3 regions of the Paenibacillus sp. PK1-4R genome follow, and region 3 is predicted to be linked to each of the others. Evidence: predicted binding sites of a transcription regulator. Region 3 holds the regulator's gene; each other region holds the start of a gene.
What was found. Region 3 encodes NrdR, which represses ribonucleotide reductase genes. Its sites were predicted from a motif close to AACACNATATATNGTGTT; they were not measured.
Positions count from the first base shown of each region.

Region 1: a site for NrdR is predicted at 1,654-1,671, ahead of QNO02_RS28105 (anaerobic ribonucleoside triphosphate reductase). Genes of this name have one in related genera too.
Region 2: a site for NrdR is predicted at 1,207-1,224, ahead of QNO02_RS10285 (adenosylcobalamin-dependent ribonucleoside-diphosphate reductase). Genes of this name have one in related genera too.

Region 1 is NZ_CP126535.1:6,472,402-6,475,687, reverse strand. Features, by position in the region: gene QNO02_RS28105 (anaerobic ribonucleoside triphosphate reductase) at 1-1,607, opposite strand, end outside; gene QNO02_RS28100 (ATP-binding response regulator) at 2,087-3,286, shown strand, end outside.
Region 2 is NZ_CP126535.1:2,336,487-2,339,772, forward strand. Features, by position in the region: gene QNO02_RS10280 (DEAD/DEAH box helicase) at 1-721, opposite strand, end outside; gene QNO02_RS10285 (adenosylcobalamin-dependent ribonucleoside-diphosphate reductase) at 1,286-3,286, shown strand, end outside.
Region 3 is NZ_CP126535.1:2,181,398-2,184,683, reverse strand. Features, by position in the region: gene QNO02_RS09580 (S-layer homology domain-containing protein) at 1-543, shown strand, start outside; tRNA gene QNO02_RS09575 (tRNA-Ala) at 789-861, opposite strand; gene nrdR (transcriptional regulator NrdR) at 1,047-1,514, opposite strand; gene QNO02_RS09565 (alpha/beta-type small acid-soluble spore protein) at 1,631-1,852, shown strand; gene QNO02_RS09560 (lytic transglycosylase domain-containing protein) at 1,934-2,497, opposite strand; gene coaE (dephospho-CoA kinase) at 2,494-3,090, opposite strand; gene QNO02_RS09550 (manganese efflux pump) at 3,100-3,286, opposite strand, start outside.

The DNA.
Region 1 (3,286 bases), 2.7 Mb from region 3:
GCTGGAAGAGTGTGGTATACCGGGATATGGAATGAGTTCGTATAATACTCACGATCATTAACCCCGGCAATGAGGCCGTATCGTTCTCTGTCGATCTTCGTGAATTTGCCGGACAAGCCTTCGGCAGGTGTGGCAAACAGGGTGATATTCAGGTTATGCTGCTCGCTCATCCGGTCACAGAACTCTCTCATGGTCCGAATAATGTTGAGCGCTTCGTGGTGTACATGTGGGTCCTGCCCATGATGGCGCCCATAGAGAGCTGTCATACATTCCGCAAGACCGATAAAACCAAGAGATAATGTTCCATGTTTTAATAGATCGGCAACCGGCTCGTTCGGGCCAAGCTGTTCTCCACCTTCCCATACACCCTCCCGCATCATGAAGTCCGATGCTTTGGCAGGCTGTGCTGTCTGAATTCGGTAGCGATGCAGCAGGCCGGAAGTGGCATTATGCATAACCGACTCCAAAGCAGTGTAGAATCCCGCACGGTCAGCGACAGCTCTGGCACCTTGGCAGATGCCAAACCGGATGCCGAGTTTCACGAGGTTAATGGTGTTGAAGGACAGATTACCTTTGCCACTTTGACGATTGCGACCAAACCGGTCAGCCAGTGTACGTGTGCGGCATCCCATAGTTGCAATGATCGTATCCGGATCTTCCGGATGATAGAAAGGCAGATTGAACGAAGCATCAACATTGACAAAGTTGGGATACATCCGCCGGGATGAACAGGTGACTGCGAGGCGGAACAAATCATAGTTCGGCTCTCCATGAGCCTGATTGATCCCCTGTTTACATTGGAAAATATGTTGAGGGAACACGGGAGTCTCCCCGTTGCCCAGGCCACGGATGGTTGCTTCGAGCAATGAACGCGATACCAACCTTCCTTCCGCTGAAGTACATAATCCATAGTTCAGTGAAGTGAATGGAATCTGACCACCTGCCCGGCTGCTCATTGTATTCAAGTTATGAATCAGTGATTCAGCAGCTTGTCCTGTCTCCAGCTCAGTCTCTTCATAGGCGAAGGCATATGCGCGCGGGCACTGATTTTTCGCTTCGATGCTGTCCAGATAAAGCTGTTCATCCTCAAGCAGGGCATGCTCACCAAAGAGGCGTTGCCCTTTGCGATAATGTTTGCGGAACGATCGCTGTACATAAGGGGCCAAATCCCAGTCAATCTTATTGGCCGATACACCGCCATATTGACTGTTCTGCTGGGATTGGAAGATGATCGCAACCAGGGCCATTGCAGACATGATCGTCTGAGGTGTGCGAACCGATCCGTTGCCTGTATTGAAACCCGCAGCAAGGAGACGGTCAAACGGGATAAAGATGCAGTTGGTCGTTCCAAGTGCATACTGATCCAGATCGTGTACATACAGATCCCCATTCTCCACAGCTTGGGCAAGCTCTTCCGGCAACACATGACGCAGAGCATGCCACTTGGCGGTCTCCGAACCGAGCCTGCTCATCTTGCCGCTGAAGGAGTCCCCGTTCAGATTTGCATTTTCCCTCAGCGTATCGGCGTCTTCTGCGCCAATAATGCGTCTTCCCAGGTCGGATAATAGATCGGATGCCGGTGGAGTGGCATACTCAAGCATGTTCATGTAAGGTTCCTCCTAAAATGATTTGGTTATCATTTAATTCACGTTAAATACTATATGTAGATTCGTATTATCCATTTATAAACTATATGTGGTTTTTTGGGTGTGATAATGGTCACACAACGTAGTGGGCAAAGTGGACTTTCCTTTAATTGCTGCGGATAAAGGTTTCCAAAGTCTGAGTAGAAGCGTATAATTTCTAGTTATCTTGCAAGGATAATATTCGAAGTTGGACAAGATGGACTTTAATCAAGCTGAAAAGGCGATTTGCAGTACATTTTCAGTCTTTAACTATCAGTTCAAGACCTGCTTTTGTCCGAAAACGGGCTATCGGCAGGCAGTATGATTCTCTTTTACTTCTACGGTGTTAATCATATAAGTATAGATTGTGACAGCTATTCGGATTCTTGATGAGCCCTTGTACGTGATTAACATTCTGATATACAGATTAGAAAGTGCAGCTAAGACAAAAGGGGTGGATCATGGGGACGGCAGAAGGCATTACGAGAGGCTTCTATGAAGATATAAAGGAAGCTGCGGCCCATATCGTAGACGTATTAAGCGGTATATTGAAGGTCAATACCATCTTTATTGCCACGAATGACGGTGTGACCAATGTCATTTTGGAGGCCTTTAATCGTACGGAAGAGTTAGTTGTTAAAGGCAGTACACTTCCTTTTACGGATTCATATTGCAGCCTGGTATTAAGAGACAACGGTAGTGTTCTTACGATCCCGGATACATGTGAACATCCGATGACACGATCCATGGGCGTTACGAGCGGACTTGGCAATCGCTTCTTCGTGGGCGTGCCTATTATGAGAAGATCGGGCGAAACATTTGGTACCATATGTCTAATGGATGATCCTGGTTATGTGATCAGCGAAACCGATATGAAGACACTGAAGGCGATGGCTGTATTCCTGGGCTATGTTGTCGATTTGGAAAGCACGTTGCATGTTCAGGAGCGGAAATTGAGTGATTCGGAACAAATGCAAGAACAGCTCCAGGCAGAGAAAGAACGTGCCGAATCTGAGGCCATGACCAAAACACAGATGTTGAAATTGATGAGTCACGAGATTCGCAATCCCTTGAATGGTATTTTGGGACTGACAGATCTGATGCGCACACCGGATATGCCAGAGGAGCAGTCCGAATATGTGAACATGATTGAGACAAGCGGCAATATTCTGCTTTCCTTGCTGAATAATATGATGAATTTCAACATTAATGAAGCAGGTAAAACGGTTATACATGATGATCCGTTTGATCTGGTAGGCACCATTGAGAATACCGTGTATCTCTATGCCGGCATTGCGACGGGCAAGAACATTGAGCTGGGATTAAATCTTGAACTGAATGTATCACAAGTGTTCGTTGGTGATGAAGTCAAGATCGGACAGTTGCTTGCACACGTCATTCAGTATGCTCTCGATTCAACGCGTGAAGGTTCCGTTCTGATCACAGCAGTGGTGAACGGAGAAGAATTGGAGGAGACCGGTACACTTCAGCTCAAGGTGAAGTACACGGGTCAGATGTTATCGGAGAAGAAGACACAAACCTTTAACAGCCAAGATGAAAATTTGAATATCCAAAAACTGATTGGAAGCAATCTGGGTTTAGCTGTAAGCCAGAATCTTGCCATTCTCATGCATGGCCGTATTCAGGTGAGCAGTGTGAAG
Region 2 (3,286 bases), 160 kb from region 3:
CCAGTTGACCGGGCTTCAACAGGTTGATCAGATTGAACAATTCACTCATATCGTTCTGCACAGGTGTAGCTGTAAGCAGCAGACAATACTTTTTGCGTAATTTCAGCATGAATTGATAGTTGGTTGTTTTCTTGTTTTTGAGCTTATGTGCCTCGTCAATAATAATCATGTCGTAATCAGTATTCAGCAGCATATCTTTATGCGGGTCCCGTTTGGCTGTATCCATGGAAGCAACAACCACTTCATTCTGCCAGGAATAGGCCTTTTTCTGGGCAATCGCAGGGATGCCAAATTTCGAATTCAACTCCCGTACCCATTGCAGCACAAGAGATGCTGGCACGAGAATGAGTACCTTGGATACGAGACCTCGAACCATATATTCTTTCAGAATGAGACCGGCTTCAATGGTTTTGCCAAGACCCACCTCATCGGCGAGAATGGCCCGGCCTGACATTTCAAATAATACTCTGCGTGCAGTGTCCATCTGGTGAGGAAGTGGAGTAAGGCCTTGTAGATGTTTCAAACACTGGATCTCGTCAAAATTGGGAATCAGGTTGGTCTCTTCGGCTTGAATGCCCAGTTGGAAGAGTCGATAATCCCCCCAAGGACCTCCTTTATCCAGTCGTGATTCTAATTGATTAATCCAGCTTCGATCAAATTCCAACGGAACGGGCAGTTCGGCTACTGGTTGATTCATGTGGTGCGGGTTTTTCCGGTTCATTGTGCTTCCTCCCCTGCCATACGTGATGACGTTTTATTCGTAGGTAATAGTATGGACGAATGAGAGTCAGTTCATAACTATACAAGTTGAACTACAGTTTATTTGCACGAACACTACGATGACAGAACAACCTTCCAATCGCTGTTATCCCCAGATTTCTTTGATTCCCTTTTCTGGAGGGGAAATCCGGGGATAGCGTATGCTTTCGATGCAGCTTTCTTTCAGAAAGCTTTTAGGCGAACGCTTCGCTTTTTCAGGTTTTTTCTGTCCTCTCCGTTGACGTGCAAATGATTAGTTTAACTTATATTGAACCCAGAAATTTAGTGAAGGCACATGTTTTTTCTGTGCCAAAAAATTCACAGATGTCGTATTCATGCGTATGAGGGTGTGTGAAGAAGCTTGTCCGAGTATGGGGAGTCTATGAAGATGGACTATGATAAAAGTCGCATGGAAAATCAATATATGGTGTAATATACTGGTTTTGTATCACTATATGTGGTGTTTTATCATAGTTTACTCTTATAGTGAAAATGGAGCTTTATACCGGGGAGGTTGAATGTAGCGATGAAATCAAACCAACGATCGCATCAATTAGAAGGACTTAGCGAAAAAATATTTCTGGACCGATACGCCTGGAAGGACGCTGATTCGAATCATGCCAAGGTCGGAGATGTGGTATTGGTATTAACGAAGGATGATCCCAAGTTCCCAACCAAGGAAGTGGGCGAAATCATAGAACGACAGGGCCAGCTTGTACAAGTAAGGACTCGAAGCGGAGAGATCCTCGAGACAAACGTGGAGAAACTGACACTTAATATAGAAAAAACACCGGAAGAGATGTGGGACCGTCTTGCCAAAGCGATGGCTTCTGTCGAATCCACAGCGGATCAGCGGGCAACGTGGGAGTCCAAGTTCCGCTCCGTATTGGAAGATTGGAAGTTAGTACCCGGAGGCCGCATTGCTGCGGGCGCGGGGGCAAGCGATGAGCTGACACTTTTCAATTGTTATGTCATTCCGTCTCCGCAGGACAGTCGGGGTGGCATCATGAAGACCTTGACCGAGATGACGGAAATTATGGCACGTGGGGGAGGCGTTGGGATTAATTTGTCCTCTTTGCGTCCTCGCCGAGCGGTGGTCAAAGGGGTCAACGGATCATCCAGCGGTTCCGTATCGTGGGGCGGACTATTCAGTTATACGACGGGACTGATTGAACAGGGCGGAAGCCGCCGGGGTGCGCTTATGCTGATGATGAATGACTGGCATCCGGATGTGCTTGATTTTATTACCGTGAAACAAACGATGGGGCAGGTGACCAATGCCAATCTGTCGGTATGTGTGAGCAACGCATTTATGGAGGCTGTCAAGCAGGACGGAGATTGGGATTTGGTTTTCCCCGATACGAACGATCCGGACTACGACACCGAGTGGAACGGGGATATGCAGCAATGGAAAGCCGCAGGTCATTCGGTGGTGCACTATCGTACACTGAAGGCTCGCGAAATCTGGCATACCATTATTGAATCAGCCTGGAAATCGGCAGAGCCCGGTGTGGTATTCATGGAGTACTATAACCAGATGTCCAACAGCTGGTATTTCAATCCGATCATCTGTACTAATCCTTGCGCGGAACAGGGTCTGCCTGCCTGGGGTGTATGTAATCTGTCAGCAATCAATTTGTCCAAATTCTACGATGAAACAAATCATGATGTGGCATGGGATGAACTGGCGGAAACCACTCGCATCTCGGCTAGATTTTTGGACAATGTCATCGATGCAACACCATATCATTTTGAGGAAAATAGATTGAATCAGCAGCGTGAACGCCGGGTTGGACTTGGCACAATGGGACTGGCAGAGCTGATGATTAAGCTGCGTATACGATATGGCAGTCCTGAATCTCTTGTTTTTCTGGATAAACTGTATGGGTTCATGGCAAAGGAGGCCTACCTGGCATCGGCAGAGATTGCAGCAGAGAAGGGTGCTTTCCCAGCATTTGAAGCTGAACCGTACTTACAGAGTGGATTTATGAAAAACATGGTTGCGACCTATCCTGAAGTGGGAGAGGCCATTCGTAAACAGGGCATTCGAAATGTCACACTGATCACACAGGCGCCAACGGGCAGTACAGGTACGATGGTGGGCACATCAACAGGTATTGAGCCGTATTTTGCCTTCAAGTATTTCCGTCAAAGCCGTCTAGGTTATGATGAACAGTTCGTACCGATTGCACAAGATTGGCTGGATGAACATCCAGGTGAATTTTTACCAGATTATTATGTGACGGCGATGGATCTGTCGGCTGAGAATCATATTCGGGTGCAGGCTGCGATCCAGCAATGGGTGGATAGTTCGATCTCGAAGACGGCCAACTGTCCGGCTGATTTTACAGTGGAGGATACGGCTGAGCTGTACGAACTGGCCTTCGACCTAGGCTGCAAGGGAGTAACGATATACCGCGACGGCAGCAGGGATGTGCAGGTGTTATCCACGTCGAAGAAGGAAGCGACCCAGGCTGAAGATCAGAACACGGCAGAAGCTGAAGAGAAGACAGTCGTATCTGCCATA
Region 3 (3,286 bases):
AGGGATGCCAACATGGACGACTGGTTCTACAACGATATAAATTTCGCCTACACATACGATCTTTTCAACGGCACGACGTCCACAACGTTCTCACCCGGCACCGCAATGACGCGTGCAATGTTCGTGCAGGTACTGGCCAATCTTGAGAACGTAAACCTCTCCAGCTATACGAGTTCCCGCTTTAGCGACGTGACGGACGGACAGTGGTACACGGCGGCAGCCGAGTGGGCGGCCGAAAAAGGCATAGTCAACGGTACAAACGCAGACCTGTTTGACCCCAATTCACCGATGACGCGCGAGCAGATGCTGGTGATACTGTACAACTACATGAAGTACAAGGGCTATGAGATACCTCAAAGACACTCTAAGTCCTTCACGGACGAGAGTGAAATTAGTTCCTGGGCGTTGGAGGCCGTTCAGGCACTGCGGGACATCGGCATTGTATTAGGCAAGCCGGACAACTTTTTTGCTCCCAAAACCACCGCCACCCGCGCCGAAGTAGCCACGATCTTTGTAAGGTTCGTCGAATATCTGGCTAAGTGAAAGCGTATACATAAAAATACAAACCCCTCCGGTTGGACAATATCCAGCCGGAAGGGTCTCCTTGTTTTCAAACTGTACTTTTTTGACAACTCTACGATCAGGACTTTAAACCCTCGATTTTTGCATCTAGAATATTCGTCCCCAAGCTCGACCCCAAGTCCAAAATTCTACTTCATTAATAAATGTTCTGATTTATTTCACCACAAAAAAACGCCATCGCAATAATGTGATGGCGTTCTTGATTATGGAGCCTAGGGGGATCGAACCCCTGACCTCATCGCTGCCAGCGATGCGCTCTCCCAGCTGAGCTAAGGCCCCAGGATATGAAATAGATAACTTGTCCAACACTGCTACGTTCCACAGGCGACTCCTATATCATATAAAATCCAGCTTTCGCTGTCAATCACTTTTTCATGATCCAAAGTGTTTGGAGAAGAACAACCGATTTCACTGGCACATACGGACTGGAACTCCAGACTGCTCTTCTCCCTTTACCCACTTCACTAATCCTCCAGATCGTCTTTGGACAACAGGGATTTCAGTTCTTTCATGAACATATTGATATCTTTGAACTGGCGATATACCGATGCAAAACGGACATACGCCACTTCATCGACTGGAAACAACTGTTCCATCAATAACTCACCAATCTGGCGACTCTCCACTTCAGCATCAGCTGTATTACGCAGAGATTTCTCCACTTCAGATACCATCATCTCCAAGGTCTCTACTGAGACTGGACGTTTCTCACAGGCACGAATAAGCCCGCGAAGGATCTTGTCCCGGCTGAACTCTTCACGACTGCCATCTTTCTTAATGACAATCAGTGGAGTCTCCTCAATCATCTCAAACGTTGTAAATCTTCGGGCACACTGCTCACACTCACGGCGACGACGAATGGATTTTGCTTCGTTGGCCGGACGCGAATCAAGCACTTTGGTACCCATATAACCGCAATAAGGACACTTCAAATCAGATCACTTCCCACGTTTTACTTTTTACCACATATTCCCTGTACTGATTTTGTAATGAAAAACGCATTGCCGACACATAATACTTTTACCAACCCGCGAGGAGGTGAACAGCAATGGCACAAAGCAACGGTAACTCCAACAACCTGGTGGTAACTAGAGCTTCCGCAGCCCTCGAACAACTGAAATACGAAGTTGCTCAAGAACTCGGAATCAGCATCCCACAAGACGGATACCAAGGTAACATGACTTCTTACGAGAACGGTTCGATCGGTGGATACATCACGAAGCGTCTGGTAACAATTGCAGAACAGCAATTGGCAGGTCAATACCAATAATATCTGCATCGTAATACGCTACAAGAGGAGCATGGAGCGGCCGGTGAATAACCGGCCTGCTCTGTGCTTCTACTTATATACTTAGAACGTATTATAGATCTTTACATACTGATTATAATAGTAAATGACTCTTTGTACATAGTGACGCGTTTCACCAAACGGAATATCTTTCACCGTATCGAACGAGCCATCCCATACACCATCTCTAAGCCAACTGTTCACTTTGCCTGGACCCGCATTATAGGCAGCGATCATAACTGCTTCATTGCCATCGAATTGATCGGACAGATTTCGCAGATACCATGTACCTAACTGAATATTGCGTTCAGGCTCGTGCTTTAATTCCTCCAGCGAAGTGTCGGGAATTTTGGCTTGTTCCAGTATCCAGTTGGCCGTGTCTGGCATCAGTTGCATGAGCCCAATGGCTCCTCGTTTGGATTCCTTGCTTGTCTTAAAATTGGTCTCCACCTTGATAATGGAAGCAATCAGAAACGGATCAACCTCATAGCTCTGAGATTGGGTACGAATCTCTTCCTTATAATGAATGGGATAGAACCATGCCATCCAGTTAGTATTCAGAAATAATACCAGTACAAAGGACACAAACATCAACAGCAGTACACGTTTCTTGCGTAATACTCTCATAACAAACCCTTACGCTGTAGAAATGAGTCAATTTGCTGCTCCGTCGCAGACCATAAGCCGCTGTTATCAATGACAATGTCTGCCAGCTGTTTTTTGCGCTCAATATCCATCTGAACATTCATTCGTGCCTCAGCCTGTGCTGCAGTCATTCCATCCCGACTCATCAAGCGATCTCGTTGGATCGACCTTGGAACATATACAACCATGACTTCCTCGAAACCATCTTCCAGACCTGATTCATAGAGCAAAGGAATATCTGACACCACAAGTTTATCCGGATGTTGCAATTCGTATGCAGCAGCCCGTTCACGCATCTCTCTTCGAATCGCCGGATGTGTAATAGCCTCCAGTGCCTTTCGTTCCTCGGGTTGTTGAAAAACAATGCTTCCGAGCTTTTTTCGATCCAGTGTTCCATCCTCGTTCAGTATGGCTTGTCCAAACCGCTTAACAGCGGCGGCCAACACGGGATGCCCGGGCATCATAACTTCCCGGGCAATAACGTCTGCATCGATGAGCAACGCTCCCTTACTGGCGAGATAGGCGGAAACACTGCTTTTGCCTGTCGCGATCCCGCCGGTTAAGCCTATATTCATCGTTTCACCTCATAACAGCTTCATTATTCCCATAATCATTAACAATAGTGCTGGCAATACAGACAGTCTTCGCATCCAGCGCAGAGCTGAGAATCGTAGGCCAACCTTCATGCCGAGTGACAGAAACGCCCCACTAAACAGTGCAATAATGAGTGCTGTCCATAGTGTAGGGAATCCCAGAAGTGCCGCTCCCAAT